One region of the Brevibacillus agri genome, then DNA from elsewhere that is predicted to be linked to it. Evidence: riboswitches for the same ligand, from Rfam matches in the RefSeq annotation. Region 1 holds a riboswitch; each other region holds the start of a gene.
The links. Region 1 has a riboswitch for cobalamin ahead of nrdI (class Ib ribonucleoside-diphosphate reductase assembly flavoprotein NrdI). Riboswitches for the same ligand answer to the same signal wherever they lie in the genome.

Region 1 (5,818 bases):
TTTTTGGATGAATATAAACGCGGGCGCACACCGAATCCTGATGTGATGTGCAACCGTGAAATCAAGTTCGGCGAGCTGCTCGCCAAGGTCATGGACCTGGGAGCCGATTACATCGCCACCGGCCATTACGCGCAGGTGAAGTTCATCGACGGAGAGTACAAGCTGATCCGCGGCGCGGACAACAACAAAGACCAGACGTACTTCCTCAATGTGCTCGGCCAGGAGCAGTTGTCAAAAACGATGTTCCCGATCGGGCATTTGCCGAAGCCCGAGGTGCGCAAAATTGCCGAAGAAGCCGGGCTTTACACCGCGAAAAAGAAGGACAGCACAGGGATTTGCTTCATTGGCGAACGCAACTTCCGCGAGTTTTTGCAAAACTACTTGCCAGCCAAGCCCGGCAATATCGAAACGGTAGACGGAGACGTGATCGGGCAGCATGACGGCCTGATGTACTACACGCTCGGCCAGCGCCAAGGCCTGGGGATTGGCGGCGGGCACGGCAAGACCGGCCAGCCGTGGTTTGTGGTGGACAAAGACCTGGAGCGCAACGTCTTGATCGTCGGCGAAGGCTCCAACCATCCCCGCCTGTATTCGAGTAGCTTGCTGGCGACAGACGTAAGCTGGGTGAGCGCGAACAAGCCGACCGAATCGTTTGCGTGCACCGCGAAATTCCGCTATCGCCAGCCGGACCAGCAAGTGACGGTGCACATCCGCGAGGGCAACACCGTAGAAGTCGTTTTCGCCGAGCCGCAAAAAGCGGTTACTCCTGGCCAAGCCGTCGTCTTTTACGATGGGGAAGTGTGCCTGGGCGGAGGTACGATTGACAAGGTGCGTTTGATCGACAAAGAGAATTGAATAACGGGGGAAGCGCTTGGTGGATGCTACGAAAAAGTCAAAAGTGATTATTGTTTCGTTTTTGGCGGGAGCGCTTTTGCTGGGAATACTCGCTTACGTGGGGATGTCGGCCACGAGCAACGAGCACATGACCGTGATCGAGAGCGTCATCAAGGAAAAGGGTGGCGTGATTGAAGCGGGTGGTGTGACAGTGGTTCCTCCCGAGGAGAGTCCCTTCCCGAAAAGCGGAAAGGGCAACACCATCTATCGCATCGTGTACACGAAAGATGGGCAAAGCCTGACAGCCTGGTATCGCTCCGATAACCATTCCTCGATTATCAAGGAACCGGAAGAGTGGATTCTTCCGCATTAAGGATTAACCTGACTGGGAGAGTGAGGGGATTACATGACCCAATATGCTGGACTTCGTGAATTGGCCCAATTGATTCGCAGACTGGAGCCGCAGCTCGCAGGGGCGTCCCTGAGCATTTTGGCCCATGAAAATAAAGAAGAGATCGCTTCGCTTCTGGTGGATGGACTTGGCAGCGGCGTTTCGGTTCAAAACAGCTCCGGCGAGTACGCCAACCATCTGGCGAATTTGCGCGTGGGAGCGAACAAATACACGTTTGCCCAGGACTGGCGCGAAGTGTACATCAGCGAGATCAACTACTGCGCCTGTCGGATCCCTCCGGGCGCTCACGGTCTGTTGGTGCACCATACCGACTATCCGGGCGTCATTTACGACGTGTCCCGCAAGCTGGCTGACCACGAGATCAATATTTCCAAGATGAATGTGTCGCGTGAGCAAAAGGGGAAAAACGCCCTGTTGATTTGCGTCACCGACGAAGAGATTACGCCAACTGTCGTAGCTGCCATCGAGGAGCTGCCGCAGATCAACAAGGTGTTGTCTCTGCAATAGGCGAAAAGAGCAGTAGTGCATGCATGGCCGCTCATCGTTTTCGTATGGGCGGTTTTTTGCGTGTGCCGACTGCCTTGTTTGCTTGCTTGTGTGCATGGAGCGAGGCAAAGAAAAAACTGCCCTGACTAGCGGGCAGTTGGCTTGGAAGCAAAGCGAATGGCGTGACTGATGAGGACGTGCAGGACAGACGTGTGGTTTTCGTCCGGAAATTGGCGGAACGACGCTTCGATCTGCCCGTTGCCCATGGCGGACAACCGTTCAGCCATCGCCTGCGCCTTGACGTTGACGTGGAAGCGGCCGTCGTTTTCCAGCTCCCCGATGGCGAGCAGCGCTCTGACCCGCAAGTCGTCTGTGAGCAGGGACGGCAGGCGGCGCTCCTCTTCCAGCAGGACGCTTTCGTTCCAGTGGATCGACGGGCTGCCGGCGATGTAGCATTGGTACGCGTGTGGCCGGGTCAGCAAGGCATGCAGCACGAGCAAGCCGCCGAGCGAATGTCCGAAAATCGTTTGCCGCGTGCGGTCGACGGGCAAGTCCTTTTCGATCGCGGGCTTCACCGTGTCTTCGATGAAGCTGAGGAAGCCTTCTGCCCCGCCCATTTCCGGCCATTCGCCGCCGCGCGGATGAGCGGGCAGCTCGGATGCGGGAACGACATGGGTGAAGTCGTAGTAGCGCGATGGGTGGAACGGCGCTTCTGTCGGGTAGCCGATGCCGACGACGATGGCCGGATCGACGCCCGTTCTTTCCGGAACCCGGCATTGCAGGCGAATCGCTTCGGTCATGGTGCCAAACACCGAGTTGGCATCCAGCAAGTAAATGACCGGGAAGCCGGACGGCGGCAAAGCCACGTCGGGGATGCTGACGAAGATGTGGAACGTGCGGTCGTTGTATGTCATTTTTCTCGTTTGCGAACGCGGAATGGCTACTGCTTCATAAACCGTGCTTTCCATCAGGGGTCACTCTCCAATCGGCCGGTGGCGTTACCTTTTTTGTGCATGAAACCTATTATATGGACGCAAACCAGAGATTGGCAATAGAGAAATGAGAGAGATTATCAGTCGCCAAAATAGAGCATGCCGAGCTTGACTCCTACGATATATTGAGGTAAAGTAAGTTTTACCAACTACATATTGATGCGGACAGGTGTTTGCCACGCTATATTTGGTAGACTTAATAGGGAAGTCGGTGAAATTCCGACGCGGTCCCGCCACTGTGATGAGAGAGTTCCATTTGGTTTTTGCGCCACTGATTCAGCCGATCGGGAAGGCACGAATGGAGCGATGACCCCGAGCCAGGAGACCTGCCTGACCGTCAGCACTGTGTAACCTACGGGAGATAGGGAAGTGTTCGAGCGCTCCATTCGTTTTTCGGCGGATGGATACGATGGGGATCATCATGCGCATTCGACATTTTGGCGTCGGATGCGCTTTTACTTTGGCTAAAAAAGTATAGAACAGCAGTAAAGGATGAGGGACATGTTAATCGCTTTTGATTCGAAAACAGGAAACGTGAGACGATTCGTCAGCAAGCTCGATCTGCCGCACGTGGAGATTGATCCGGAGATGGTGATCGACGAGCCGTTCATTCTGGTCACGTACACGACAGGCTTTGGCCAGGTGCCGGAGAAGGTGGACCGTTTTCTGAAGCGGAATCATGTCTATTTGCGCGGCGTGTCAGCCAGCGGCAACCGCAACTGGGGAGCCAGCTTTGCCAAAAGCGCAGACACGATCGCCAGCCAATATGGCGTTCCGGTCATTTCCAAATTCGAACTGTCCGGTACCGGCCGTGACGTGGAACAATTTACGAGTGGGGTGGCAGCAATTGCGACACATTGAATTGAACAACCAACTGATGCAGCGAGGAAGCGACGGATTTTACCAACTGGAAAAGGACAGAGAGGCAGTCGCGGTCTTCATGGAAGAAGTACAGGCGAAGACGATGACCTTCAACAGCGTGAAAGAGCGCATGGACTATTTGATCGAAAATGACTTTTATGAAAATGTGTATGAAAGCTACACGGTTGAACAGGTCGATGAAGTGTTCCGCCTGGCGCATGACGCTGGTTTTCAATTCGCTTCGTACATGGCTATCTCCAAGTTTTACAAAGACTACGCCCTGAAAACAGACGACAAATCGATGTATCTGGAGCAGTACCCGGATCGGGTGGCGATTGTGGCGCTCTCGCTCGGGCGCGGAGACTTCGAACTGGCGAAGCGGCTGACCGTGTCGATGATGGACCAGCGACTCCAGCCGGCGACGCCGACGTTCCTCAATGCGGGGAAAAGCCGCCGCGGCGAAATGGTCTCCTGCTTCCTGCTGGAAATGGACGACTCCTTGAACTCGATCAACTACGTTCTCGGCACTTGCATGCAGCTTTCGAAAATCGGCGGCGGCGTGGCCGTCAACCTGTCCAAGCTGCGCGGGCGCGGAGAGCCGATCAAAGGCGTCGAGGGCGCAGCCAAGGGCGTCATGCCTGTACTCAAGCTGCTGGAGGACGCGTTTTCCTACGCCGATCAGATGGGGCAGCGCAAAGGCTCCGGGGCAGCCTACTACAACATCTTCGGCTGGGATATCAACGAGTTTCTCGATTGCAAAAAGATCAATGCCGATGAAAAGTCGCGGATCAAGACGCTGTCGATCGGCCTGATCGTGCCGAATGTGTTTTACAAGCTGGCAGAGGAAAACAAGCCGTTGACAGTGTTCGCTCCTTACTCCGTCTACAAGGAGTACGGCGCCCATCTGGATGATCTGGATCTCGACGAGATGTACGACGAGCTGGTGGCAAACGAGCGCGTCAAGAAAAAGGTAGTCATGAGCGCCCGCGAAATGCTCACCAAGATCGCGATGATCCAGATGGAGTCGGGCTACCCGTACATCATGAACAAGACGAACGCGAACAAAAATCACGCGCTGAAGGACATCGGCTCCGTGAAAATGTCCAACCTGTGCACGGAAATTTTCCAGCTCCAGGAGACGTCCACGATTACCAACTACGGCGAGCCGGACATCATCCGCCGCGACATTAGCTGCAATCTCGCTTCCTTGAACATCGTCAACGTGATGGAGCACAAAAAAGTGCGCGAATCCGTGCGCGAGGGCATCGAGGCGATCACCGCCGTGAGCGATGTGACCCGCGTGGAAAATGCGCCAGGCGTGCAAAAGGCCAACCGCGAGCTGCATTCCGTCGGGCTGGGTGCGATGAACCTGAACGGCTACCTGGCGAAAAACAAGATCGCCTACGAGAGCGAGGAAGCAAAAGACTTCGCCCGCACGTTCTTCATGATGATGAACTTCTACTCGCTGGAAATGAGCATGGAGATCGCCATGGCCAAAGGGGAAACCTTCATGGGCTTCGAGCAGTCGGAGTACGCCAAAGGCACGTATTTTGACAAATACCTCGCAAACGACTACCGTCCGCGCACGGAAAAAGGCAAGCAACTGTTCGCAGGCATGCACATTCCGACGCCGGAGGATTGGGCCGCGCTCAAGCAAAAGGTGCAGAAGAACGGACTGTATCACGCGTACCGTCTGGCGATTGCGCCGACGCAGAGCATTTCCTACATTCAGAATGCGACGTCGAGCGTGATGCCGGTTGTCGAGCACATCGAAACGAGAACGTACGCGAACTCGACGACCTACTACCCGATGCCGTATTTGTCGCAGGAAAACTATTTTTACTACAAATCTGCCTATGTGATCGACCAGTTCAAAGTGATCGATCTGATCGCCGAAATCCAGGAGCATGTGGACCAAGGCATTTCCACCGTGCTGCACGTCAACAGCAACATCTCGACCAGAGAGCTGGCGCGCTACTATATTTACGCCGCGAAAAAAGGCTTGAAGTCGCTCTACTACACGCGCACCAAGCATTTGACGGTAGAAGAGTGCATTAGCTGCGCCGTTTAAGCCGTTTACTGTGAGGAACCATCCGGCATGGAACAAAGTTTTTTCAGAGAAGAGGAACGCCCTAATGAAAGCTGTCAATTGGAACAGGCCAGACGACGATTTTACGATGACGTTTTGGAACCAGAACATCATGCAGTTCTGGACCGATGACGAGATTCCGCT
Region 2 (5,818 bases), 1.5 Mb from region 1:
TTTTGGCGCGGGCTACGACTTTCCTGTCAAATACTCGTCTTTCGCCTTTTTTTCCTGTTCTTCGTTGGTCATTTCTTTTTCCAGGACATTGAACATGAGCTGGTCTTTGACTTTGCCGGGGAATTCTTTTTGCTCCACGCCAGCAAGCCCTGAGCTCAAGGAATCGTGTTCCATCGCGATACCTCCAGAGGAATTTTGAGGTTAAGATGCCCCAAAAAAACAGCGGCCATGCACGGCGCTCGGAAACCACCCATACACGGCGTTCGCCACCAATCAGCGCAATCCCCGTTATCCGGCAGGCAGGAAAAGCCCCATTGAAGCGAATGAGACAGCGCCAAGCAAAAGCGGTCATCCAAAACGTCAGACCGACCACAGGCACAGCAGCCGGCCTCCTTTCCTTTTGCCCAAAACCGCGCAACGTTTGGCACGCAAAAAAGCGGCCGCCGAGACGACCGCTTGCCTGTACCTTATCTACCGGACCATCACCTGTCCGGCCAGCCGTGTTTTTAATTCCTCCAGCGAACACGGAATCCGTTCGCCCGCCTCCCGCCTCCATTCAGGCGGCAACGCATCCCACAGCTCGGCGATCAGCGGCATGCCCAAATGCAGGCTTTCCAGCATTTCTCTTCGCGCCAGCGCCTCCTGGGGCTCTCCGGCAAAAATCAGCCGGCCTTCATCCATGACGCAAATCCACTCCGCCCATTCGAAAGCGATGTCCATATCGTGGGTCGCCATCAGCACGGTCGTGCCGTTTTGGTGAATGGCATCCAGCTCGCGCAGCAAATTTTTGGTCTGGTAACGGTCGAGGTAGGCCGTAGGCTCATCCAACAGCAGCAGCTCCGGCGCAAGCACCATGACCCCGGCAAGGGCGAGACGCCGCTTTTGTCCCAGGCTGAGGTGGTGAATCGGAACGTCCGCCAGCTCTGTCATGCCAAACGCGTCCAGGACAGCCCGCACTTTCTCGCGGATTACGTCGGCGGGCAAGTTCCGGTTGCACAGCCCGTAGGAAATATCCTCGGCGACCGTGCTGGCGATCAACTGATGCTCCGGGTCCTGGAAGACCAGCCCGACTTTTTGCGTCATCTCTTGCAAGGCAGCGCGTTTGTAGCTGAGGGGCGTTCCTCGCCACAGCACTTGCCCTTGCTGCGGCTGGATGATGCCGTTCCCGTGCAAAAACAAGGTGGACTTGCCGCAGCCGTTTCGCCCGAGCAAGGCGCATTTTTTCCCCTCCGGAATGCCCAGGGACAACCCTTTCAGGACAGGGCCACGGCCGCCTGGATAGGCGTAGTGCAAATCAACAAATTCCAACAGCCATGATGTCAAAGCATTACCCTCCTGTCCACCACTCCAGCAAAATCAGCAAAATACAGCCTGCGATTGACTCTGCTTCATATCGGCCGGAGCGAGAATGAGTGTGCAAGGAAAGCACCTGCAGGCTTTCCCCGAAGCCTCTCGCTGCCATCCCTTTGTACAGCGCATCGTACTTGCGCATGGACCTGACGAACAACTGCGCGGCCAGTCCGCTCGCATCCCGCAGCATCGCCCGGAACCCGCGATGGCCTCCGCGCGCGCGCTGGGCAATCCACAGTTGATGAGAGACGCCGAGCAGCACGAAAATAAAACGGTACGTAATCATGAGCAAATCCGTCACGATGACCGGAAGTTTCAGCTTGCGCAGCACTTGCAAAATCTCGGCAAACGGCACGGTAAACAAGACAAAAGCAAAGCAGGCGAGGCTGGCCATCGTCCGCCAAAAAAGCAGCCACACCTTGTCGAGCGCGCTTGCCGGAACGTAGACCAGATACGGCCCGATCTTCCACGCCGCAACTGCCTGGACGACCGCCCCTGCATCCGCTCTTACTGCTTCCAGCAACAGCGCCGGAAGCCCCAGGACAAAAAACGACAGGGACAAGATGAAAAATCCGAAATAGAAACGGACGGGAATACGGGCATACACCATTACCCATACTCCCATCCATAGACAAATCGCCATCTGCAACCATTCATGTCCCGTCAAAACGAGCAAAATCAGCACGCCCGCAAACAGGAGCTTGTGCTCAGGCGGCAAAAATCGCAGCCGGTTTTGATAGGAAAGCGAATCAAGCTGCTGCCAATTCATTTTTTATGCTTATCCAGCCGGCCCTTGTACAATCCCACGGCATAGCCGACAACGCCCGCCCCGAGCGCCGCTTGCACCGCGAACAGCAAGCTCTCTGTCTCGCCACCTGGCGGTTCAAGCAACGGCTCGAACCACGGCTCGTAAGCAGGGGCGATTTCCTTGATCGCTTCCTCAGCCGCTCCATCTGCTCCCCCGAACTCCGAATCCTGCACCAACAGCAACGGCACAACCGCCAGCAAGACTACGCCCAGGAGCAGCAGCCAGTTCATCCCTTTTTTCACAGCGATTCCTCCCGTTTCAGCAGGCGAAGTTGCGCCAGCTCTTTTGCATTGTAAGACTGCAGCCAGTTCCAGACGAGCACGGTCAAAAGCCCTTCGCTGATCGCCAACGGAACCTGGGTGATGGCAAAAATTCCTGCGAATTTCGCGAACGATGCCATAACGCCGCCGGATTCAGCCGGGAAAGCCAAAGCCAACTGCACGGAGGTCACGACATAAGTAGCCAAGTCTGCGAGCGCAGCAGCAGCGAATACGGCCAAACGCTGTCCGCCGTTTCCGCGCACGATCAGGCGATAGACGCCGTAAGCTACCATCGGCCCTACTACTGCCATGGACACCGCATTGGCTCCAAGCGTCGTCAGCCCTCCATGCGCCAAAAGCAGCGCCTGGAACAGCAGCACCAGGCTGCCGAGCACGGACATGACCCACGGGCCAAACATGATCGCGCCAAGCCCGGTTCCCGTCGGGTGCGAGCTGCTGCCCGTCACCGAAGGAATTTTCAGCGCAGACAACACAAAGGCAAACGCGCCGGATACGCCGATCAGCAGCTTCATTTGCGGATGCTCCTTGACGATTTTGTTCAAGGAACGAATGCCGAAAATAAAAAATGGAATAAATACTACCCACCAAAACAGCGCCCAGCCCAGCGGCAAATACCCTTCCATGATGTGCATCGCGTGGGACGTCTGCGGTTCATTTACGAGAAAATAAAGGACAAAGCCTGCAATCAACAGACAGGTCGAAACGAAACGGGATCGATTCAAGACATTTCCTCCTCCTTTGCTGTTCTTTCTTTTTTCACCAACAAAAAAACCTCATCCGCTAGCAGACGAGGTATGCGCACAAAAACAACAGACCGTTGGCACAGTCCTATTGCTTCGTATTCACCGCTCCTTTCCGCGAAGGTATTCCTGGGTGTGGCAAGTAGGTAGGTCTCCTGGCTTTCAGCTCATCGCGCTCTTTGTCCTTCCCCATATGAATATGAGTGGCTCTATCTCAAAGAGAACTCCCTGATTACAGTGGCGGGACCGCTCGGGACTTTCACCCGATTCCCTGTTACCCTTTATGCGGCTTGCACATAAAGGCACCTATCGCCGACGATATGCAATTGTTAGATAGTTCTTGCTTGTCCCACATTATTATACAGAATCAAGGGAAAAAGCGGAAGAATATAATCAGCGGAGTATAACTGCGTAAAAAAACCGATGCCCCGCCATTCCGGGAGTCATCGGTCTTTGTTGCATCCGCTTCTTTTTTATGCTTACGACCTGGCGTCCACGCCGACCGCTTCGCTGATGTGGGAAAAGCCGTCGCGCTTCAACAGTTGCAAAAGCTTTTTGTTGATTTGCTTGGAGATGCCCGGGCCTTGATAAATCATTCCGGTGTACACTTGCACGAGACTTGCGCCCGCCCGGATTTTCGCGTACGCATCTTCCCCCGTGAAAATGCCCCCTACGCCAATGATCGGCACCTTGTCGCCCACTTCCTGGTAAATTTCTTTTACCCAGGCAGTCGAACGCTCTGTCAGCGGTTTTCCGCTCAGTCCTCCCGCTTCCTCGGCATAGTGATGCCCTTGAACGGCTTCACGCGACAAGGTCGTATTGGTGGCAATAATGCCGGAAATGCCCTCTTCCACCGCTCCTTGCACGACATCGCGCATGTGCTCGTCGGACATGTCGGGGGCTACTTTGAGCAGAATCGGCTTTTTCTGAATGCCGCGCGCTTCCATTTCCGCCGCTTTTTCGCGCACCGCCCGCACCAGCAGCCGCATGCTCTCGGTTTCCTGCAAATCGCGAAGATTGGGCGTATTCGGAGAGCTGATATTAATGACGAAATAATGGCCGTACGAATAGAGCATGTCCAGGCATTTGATATAGTCAGAAGCCGCTTCCTCATTGGGAGTGACTTTGTTTTTGCCAATGTTGATCCCGATCGGAACATCGGAATACGCGTAATCGACCAGGTGCTGCGAAGCCAAATAAGCACCGTGGTTGTTGAAGCCCATCCGGTTGATGATCGCCTCGTGCTCAGGCAGGCGAAACAGGCGCGGCCGCGGATTGCCCGGCTGTCCTTGCGGGGTCAATGTCCCGACTTCCACGAACCCGAACCCGAGCGCACCCAGTGCATGATACACTTCGGCATTTTTGTCAAAACCGGCGGCGAGCCCTACCGGATTGGGAAACGTCATTCCCCACAGCTTTGTGGCAAGACGCTCGTCCTTCACCTGAAACATCATTCGCAGCAAGCTTTTTCCCGGAGCAGAATCTTCCACCAGCTTCAGGGCATCAACCGTTCTTTCATGAATCTCTTCCGTATCCATCTGGAACAGATATTTCCTAATGAGCTTATACATCCCGGCTGCACTCCTTACTCCATTTTTACCTCATTGTAGAATACCACACTTTATTTATCGTGGGCTAACCTTTATACGCGATACATATTTCCAGCCGGGCAAACAAACCATAACAAAACCACCAAGTCGGGGGGACGTTGGTTCATGAAAGCAGACGGAAAAATCGGGATTGGCCAAGCGATCATGGTGATGATGCTGTCGATCGGAATCACCAATCATGTCACCCTTATCCCCCTGCTGCTCAGCAAAGCCGGGCGCGATGCCTGGCTGAGTGTCATCTTTGGCATGATCCCCTTTTGTGTTTGGGCGTACGCGCTCTATTTCATCAACAGCCGCATCGGACAGCAGTCGTTGTCCCACTGGCTCTTGCTCCGGTCCGGAAAAGCCGTCCGCTTCCTGCTGCTCATCCCCATCATGCTCTGCCTGTACATGATGGCACTCGTCAATCTGGTTGATACCCAAACGTGGACAACCGTCAACTATTTGCCGCAGACGCCCGAGTGGGTGACTGCGCTTGCCCTGATGATCTTGTGCGTTCTCGCATCCTACGGCGGCATTGCCTCAGTCGGCATTACTTCGGGCATATTGCTGCCCATTGTCTCCTTGCTTGGCATGTTCGTCGCATTCGGCAACGTACCGAAAAAAGACTACTCCCAGCTCTTGCCGCTGTTCCAGAACGGAATTGCCCCTACCGTGCACGCCATGGTTTTTGTCGGGGGTGGCTTTACCGAGCTGTTCCTGCTGCTGTTGCTGCAGCATCACGTGCGCAAACCGCTGCGGCTCATCCACTACATCGTCATGATTGCCATTACCTTGGTCCTGACGCTCAGCCCGCTGACGGGAGCCATCGCCGAGTTCGGGCCTGTGGAGTCGATGCGCCAGCGCTTTCCTGCCTTTGAACAATGGCGGCTTTTGACGATCGGAAAAGACATCGAAAACATGGAGTTTTTTTCCATCTTTCAATGGCTGTCCGGCTCGTTTATCCGCATTACGCTTTGCCTGCTGCTGCTCGGGGAGCTGCTGGTCCTGAAAACGAAAAAGCAGCGCAAGTACGTCATGCTCGCCCTC
Region 3 (5,818 bases), 620 kb from region 1:
TTGATCCTTATAAGATTTACTTTCCTCGTATCCCTGACGAAAATCGTTTACAAGACCGGTTAACGTATCGTTTTTCTCTTTGTACTCCTGGATCAACAGCTTGTTATTCTCGCTAGATTCTTCCATCTGTCGTACAAGACGCTCAGCTTCTTCTTTCATTTGTTTGAATCGATCTACTTCCTCGGCAGCAGCTTGTAGCTGCTTTTTTAAATCACTGATCTCAAACTGACATTCCTCAATCATTAGATTCTTAGATTCTTTCAGTTCCTCAGCCTTACGATGGATCTCTTCTTTTTCAAACGAGGAGCCATTCCTGTAATGAAGAAATTTGAGCTTTGAAAGAAAAAAGCGCCTCCTGTATGCTGGGTCTTGGAATGGTCACATTCACACTGCCCTAATGAAAAGGAGGACGCTCTACATGAAGTATAAGCTGAAACAGAAACAGAATCAACGGATTACACGAATTACCGAAAAAACACTGGTTGTTGGCGCGGACATCGCCAAAAAGATTCATGTAGCTCGAGCCGTGGATTTCCGAGGCATTGAGCTTGGGAAAGAATGTGTGTTCCACAACGATCAGGAGGGGCTAACGAAACTGGCTGCGTGGATGAAGGAGCTTGGCCGGATACATGAGAAAACCGACATCGTATTTGGCATCGAGCCTACCGGACACTACTGGTTCCCGTTAGCGGCATTTTTGAAGGAGCAAGACATCAGGGGCGTCGTCGTGAATCCGCACCATGTGAACAAGAGCAAAGAACTTGAGGACAACTCGCAGACCAAGAGCGACTACAAGGATGCGAAGGTCATTGCCGACCTGATTCGGAGCGGGAAATATTCAGAGCCCAATTTGCCGACCAAGGAATATGCAGAGCTACGCATTCTGATGAATTTTCGGGAGAAGGTCATGGTGAGCTTGAATCAAGTGAAAGCTCGGATTACAAACTGGTTTGACCGCTACTTTCCGGAGTATCCACAAGTGTTTAAGGACTGGGAAGGCAAGGCATCACTGATGACCATGCGCCAGTTTCCCACTCCAGAGGAGATTGTCTCGATAGGCGCCAGAGGCGTTCTCACACATTGGAAGACGGAAATCAAGCGTGGGGTGGGCATCAAGAGAGCGGAGCAGCTCTATGCTGCCGCTACGGTCTCTATCGGGCTTACCGAGGGGCTGACAGCTGCCCGAATCGAGCTTGCCGCCTTGCTGCAGCAGTACGATCTGTACTGCAAGCAAGAAGAAAGCATTATGACGGAAGTCCTGCAGATTCTGGAGAAGATCCCCGGAACGAAGCAAATGCTGAGCATCCCAGGGATTGGCATTCTGACCGTCGCCGGCTTCTTGGCGGAGGTTGGCGATCTGAACAACTACGACCATGGACAGCAGATCATCCGTCTGGCTGGGCTGAATCTGACGGAGAACAGCTCTGGAAAACGTAAGGGAAAGACCGGAATCAGCAAGCGGGGGCGCTCTCGCCTAAGAGGCATCTTGTTCCGCTGCATGCTGCCGATGGTAGCCAAAAACAAAGAGTTTAAAGCGCTCCACGAGTATTATACAACGCGTAGTCAAAATCCGCTCAAGAAGAAGCAATCGATTATCGCCTTATGTGGAAAACTGGTTCGCGTCCTCTATGCACTGGGGACAAAGCAGAAAGAGTATAACGCAAACGAAGTATTGGGGCCGATTCGACAAGCCCAGCTACAACAAAGTGCTGCATAAAGCTTATCAACAAACCTGTCATCTCGCTTATTCACATGTGTACAACCATGACAACGGAAGCACCGGAGAAGCCGAAGAATTATAATCCATAAGGGCAACGACCCAGTCGAGGAGCTAGAATCGGCCTCCACCCCTTGAGAGGTAGAACGAAGGAATGTAAGGGCATAGACCCAGCGTGACATGGGAGGGTAAACCCCGAGGGCGGATGTGGAGATCCACTGTGCGATCATACCTTTTTATCCACAGTCTGGAAACTGGTGATTGCAGGCTCTATTCCCGCCACAGCCCTTACAGAAATATTTGTATCTCCTTCAATCTTCCGACAAGAGCTTTAAGATGTCAAAGTTAAAAAACAGAGAATGAGCGAGAAAACAGGAGAAAACATTACTTTATAGTGGGAGGGTATACATGAAAGCTACAGAACCGATTTTCCTGGGGCATCGCATCCATCTGATCGACGGGTTTGATATGGGCTGGGCGCAGCGGACGGGAACGTACGTCATCGCCGAGGACGAGTTGACCCTGGTCGAGACAGGGCCGAGTCCTTCTGTCCCGTACATACGGGAAGGGCTGCGCAGGCTCGGATTTTCCCCGGAGCAAGTGAAGTACATCATCGTGACGCACATTCACCTCGATCACGCGGGGGGAGCGGGACTTTTTTTGCGCGAGTGCCCGCAGGCAAAAATCGTGGTGCATCCAAAAGGAGCGCGCCATCTGGTGGACCCGAGTCGGTTGATCGCGGGCGCCAGAGCGGTGTATCACGACGATTTTGACCGCCTGTTCGATCCGATTGTCGCCGTTCCCGAAGAGCGGATCATCGTGCGCGCCGACCAGGAGACGCTGCAAATTGGCGCCAACTGTGTCCTGGAATTTTGGGACACGCCGGGACATGCCAACCATCATTTCAGCATTTACGACCCGGTCAGCCGCGGCATGTTCACGGGAGATACAGCGGGTGTCTTCTATCCGCAGCTTCAACGGGACGGGATTCACTTCGTCCTGCCGTCCACCTCGCCGAACCAGTTTGACCCGCAGGCGATGCTGCGCTCCGTGGAACGCTTTGAACAGCGCGGTCTTGCGCGAATCTATTTCGGGCATTTCGGCATGACTGACGATGTTGCCGACGTCTATCGGCAGGTGCGCGAGTGGCTTCCTGTCTTTGTGGCGGAAGGGGAGGCGGTCGTAGCCGCTGGACTCGGCGATGGCGAACTGGCGGAGCGGCTGTTCGGGCGTGTACTGGCGCATCTGCAATCGTTCGGGATCGGCGACGGGCATGAGGTGCTGGACGTGCTGCGGCTCGATTTGCAAGTATGTGCGATGGGAATTGTCGACTATTTGCAAAAGCGCAGGAAATAGCGGGAGACGCCAGACAGCGGGTACGAGACGGGCAGCATGGGCTTACGTAGCCGTGGCAGCAGCGAAAAAGCATTCTTTTTTTGGCAAAGGAATGCTATCATGATGGATGAGTCTTAGCAGTTGTAGGCCATTGCAATTGAATACGCGCAAACAGGTGCCTTGGTCCTTGCCAAAGGACGAGGTGAAAAGGGAAGCCGGTGCAAGTCCGGCGCGGTCCCGCCACTGTAAAGCGGCTGTCGCAATAGCTGCCAAGCCAGGAGACCTGCCTGTTTGCCTGATGTGCCTGCGCCTTCGCGGAAAGGTTCGGCCCGTTCAGGACGTTTTTTTGCGTGAGCATGGATGAGCCTGACATGTCGACCCTTTGGTTCCGGTTGGAAGCGAAGGGTTTTTGTTTGCTAAGAATCAACCAGTCGCACAGAAAGGAAGTCATACATATGAAACGCGCATGGAAACTGCTCATCCCGCTGGTGCTTGCTGCAAGTCTCGTCGGCTGCGGCGGCAACACCCAGACGGCACCTGCTCCGCAGGCAGAAGCACCGCAGACAGCACCACAGGACGCGGCTGCCAAGCAGACCGTCTACCCGCTTACCGTCACAGACGCGACCGGAAAAGAAGTGACCGTGGCAAAAGAGCCGCAACGAATCGTCTCGACTTCCCCGGCAGAGACGGAAATCTTGTTCGCGCTCGGCTTGAACGAGCGGATTGTCGGTGTCTCCGACTTCGACGACTATCCGGCAGAAGCGAGCACGAAGCCAAAAGTGGGCGGAGTCGTCAAGCCGAGCGAAGAAGCGATTCTCGCCCAGTCGCCCGATCTGGTCATCGGCGGAATTTCGATGGAAAAGCCGGTTGCCGACAAGCTGAAATCGCTCGGCATGCCAGTGTACGTCACGCATCCGAAAAAAGTGGATGACATCCTGAACAACATTTTGACGATGGGGGTTATCACCAACCGACAGGAGCAGGCGGAAAAAGTCGTCGCCGCGATGAAGCAGGATATCGCCCGCGTACAGGAAGCCGTCAAAGCGGTGAAGCCGGAAAACAAGAAAAAAGTGTACCTGGAGTTTGCGCCAGGCTGGACCGTGGGCAAAGGGGAGTTCCTCGACGAGCTGGTGACGCTGGCAGGCGGGACGAACATTGCGGCCGACACAGAGGGCTGGAACCCAATCAGCGAGGAAAAGATTTTGAAAAGCGATCCCGACGTCATTTTGTACGCCAAAGGCATTACGGATGACAAGACGGGCACGAAGCTGGAAGAGATCATCGCAAACCGCAACGGCTGGGATACGATGAAGGCGATCCGCGAGAAGCAAGTGTTCGGAATGGACCAAAACCTGCTGGCGCGCCCAGGCCCGCGCATTACACAAGGTTTGATCGAGGTAGCTAAAGCGATTTATCCTGACCTGGTGAAATAAAAATGAAAAAGCAATGGCTTATATGGGGAGGAGCGAGCAGCCTTGTGCTGCTCGTATCCGTGGTGGTCAGCATTTCGATGGGGGCGGCGTCGCTCTCTCTTTCGCAAGTATGGCTCATCCTCTTGCACCAGCTTCCCGGCATGTCGGAGTGGATTCCGGCGACATGGCCGGAGTCGTCCGAGCAGATCGTGATGAAGGTGCGTTTTCCGCGCGTCGTACTGGCCATTTTGATCGGAGCTTGCCTGTCGCTTGCGGGCGCGGGCTTTCAAGGCGTGCTGCGCAACCCGCTTGCGGACCCGTTCACGATGGGCGTAGCGTCCGGTTCGGCCGTCGGGGCGGCTTTTCTGATCCTGTTCGGCTTGCAGTTTGCTGTTCTTGGAGAGTGGAGCACGCCTGTCGTCGCCTTTTTGACGGGGCTTGTCAGCTTGTGGATTGTGCTTGCCCTCGCCAAGACGCAAGGCAAGCTGCAGACGGAGACGCTTATTTTGTCTGGCGTCGTCATTCAGGCGTTTCTCGGCTCGCTCGTGTCCTTCATGGTGTCGCTGTCGGATCAGACGGTGAACGAGATCGTTTTCTGGCTGATGGGAAGCCTGTCGTTTCGCGGCTGGGCCTTCACGTACGTCCTGGTCCCGTATTTGCTGATCGGCGTGCTCGTGCTGCTTGGCTATGCCCGCTCGTTGAACCTGTTTGCGCTCGGGGAGCGGCAGGCGGCGCATCTCGGAGTCAACGTCGACAAGACGAAGCTCATCATTTTGCTCGTCTCTACGCTCCTGACTGCAGCGGCGGTTTCGATTGCGGGCGTCATCGGGTTTGTCGGGCTGGTCGTGCCGCATCTGGTGCGGATGATGGTCGGGCCTGACTACCGCATTTTGCTGCCGATGGCGACCATCTGCGGCGGTGTGTACGTGCTGTGGGCGGATACGCTGGCGCGAATGCTGCTCGTGCCGACAGAAATCCCGCTCGGGGTCGTGACTGCGTTTTTGGGAGCGCCGTTTTTCGCCTATTTGCTGAAGCAAAACAAACGGATCGGAAGGAGGTAGTCGCGTCATGATCGAAGTGCGCGGGCTGCAAAAGTCTTACCAGGATGTGTCCGTCCTGCGCGAGATCGGGTTTACAGTCCAGCAGGGCGAGTTTTTTGGCATCATCGGCCCGAATGGGAGCGGAAAATCAACGCTTTTGAAAATGCTCTCCGGTGTGATTGCCGCTGATGCGGGAGAAATCACGCTCGCGGGCAAACCGGTTGGCCGCTATACGCGCAAGGAGCTGGCGCGGGTTCTCGCCGTACTCGAACAGGAGGGGCTGCCTCCGGTCGGCTTTCGCGTTCGCGAGGTGC

Region 2: another riboswitch for cobalamin. It lies ahead of BA6348_RS06850 (energy-coupling factor ABC transporter permease); the one in region 1 lies ahead of nrdI (class Ib ribonucleoside-diphosphate reductase assembly flavoprotein NrdI).
Region 3: another riboswitch for cobalamin. It lies ahead of BA6348_RS11390 (ABC transporter substrate-binding protein); the one in region 1 lies ahead of nrdI (class Ib ribonucleoside-diphosphate reductase assembly flavoprotein NrdI).

Annotation. Positions count from the first base shown of each region.
Region 1 covers NZ_CP026363.1:2,894,859-2,900,676, forward strand. The annotation lists gene mnmA (tRNA 2-thiouridine(34) synthase MnmA) at 1-855, shown strand, start outside; gene BA6348_RS14575 (hypothetical protein) at 875-1,207, shown strand; gene BA6348_RS14580 (ACT domain-containing protein) at 1,241-1,753, shown strand; gene BA6348_RS14585 (alpha/beta hydrolase) at 1,879-2,700, opposite strand; cobalamin riboswitch at 2,875-3,072, shown strand; gene nrdI (class Ib ribonucleoside-diphosphate reductase assembly flavoprotein NrdI) at 3,226-3,585, shown strand; gene nrdE (class 1b ribonucleoside-diphosphate reductase subunit alpha) at 3,572-5,656, shown strand; gene nrdF (class 1b ribonucleoside-diphosphate reductase subunit beta) at 5,721-5,818, shown strand, end outside.
Region 2 covers NZ_CP026363.1:1,372,437-1,378,254, reverse strand. The annotation lists gene BA6348_RS26530 (hypothetical protein) at 13-174, opposite strand; gene BA6348_RS06865 (energy-coupling factor ABC transporter ATP-binding protein) at 472-1,323, opposite strand; gene cbiQ (cobalt ECF transporter T component CbiQ) at 1,328-2,119, opposite strand; gene BA6348_RS06855 (energy-coupling factor ABC transporter substrate-binding protein) at 2,116-2,400, opposite strand; gene BA6348_RS06850 (energy-coupling factor ABC transporter permease) at 2,397-3,161, opposite strand; cobalamin riboswitch at 3,308-3,504, opposite strand; gene BA6348_RS06845 (quinone-dependent dihydroorotate dehydrogenase) at 3,659-4,750, opposite strand; gene BA6348_RS06840 (GerAB/ArcD/ProY family transporter) at 4,895-5,818, shown strand, end outside.
Region 3 covers NZ_CP026363.1:2,271,193-2,277,010, forward strand. The annotation lists gene BA6348_RS11370 (hypothetical protein) at 1-243, opposite strand, end outside; gene BA6348_RS11375 (IS110 family RNA-guided transposase) at 431-1,717, shown strand; gene BA6348_RS11385 (MBL fold metallo-hydrolase) at 2,126-3,073, shown strand; cobalamin riboswitch at 3,209-3,357, shown strand; gene BA6348_RS11390 (ABC transporter substrate-binding protein) at 3,508-4,485, shown strand; gene BA6348_RS11395 (FecCD family ABC transporter permease) at 4,488-5,525, shown strand; gene BA6348_RS11400 (ABC transporter ATP-binding protein) at 5,533-5,818, shown strand, end outside.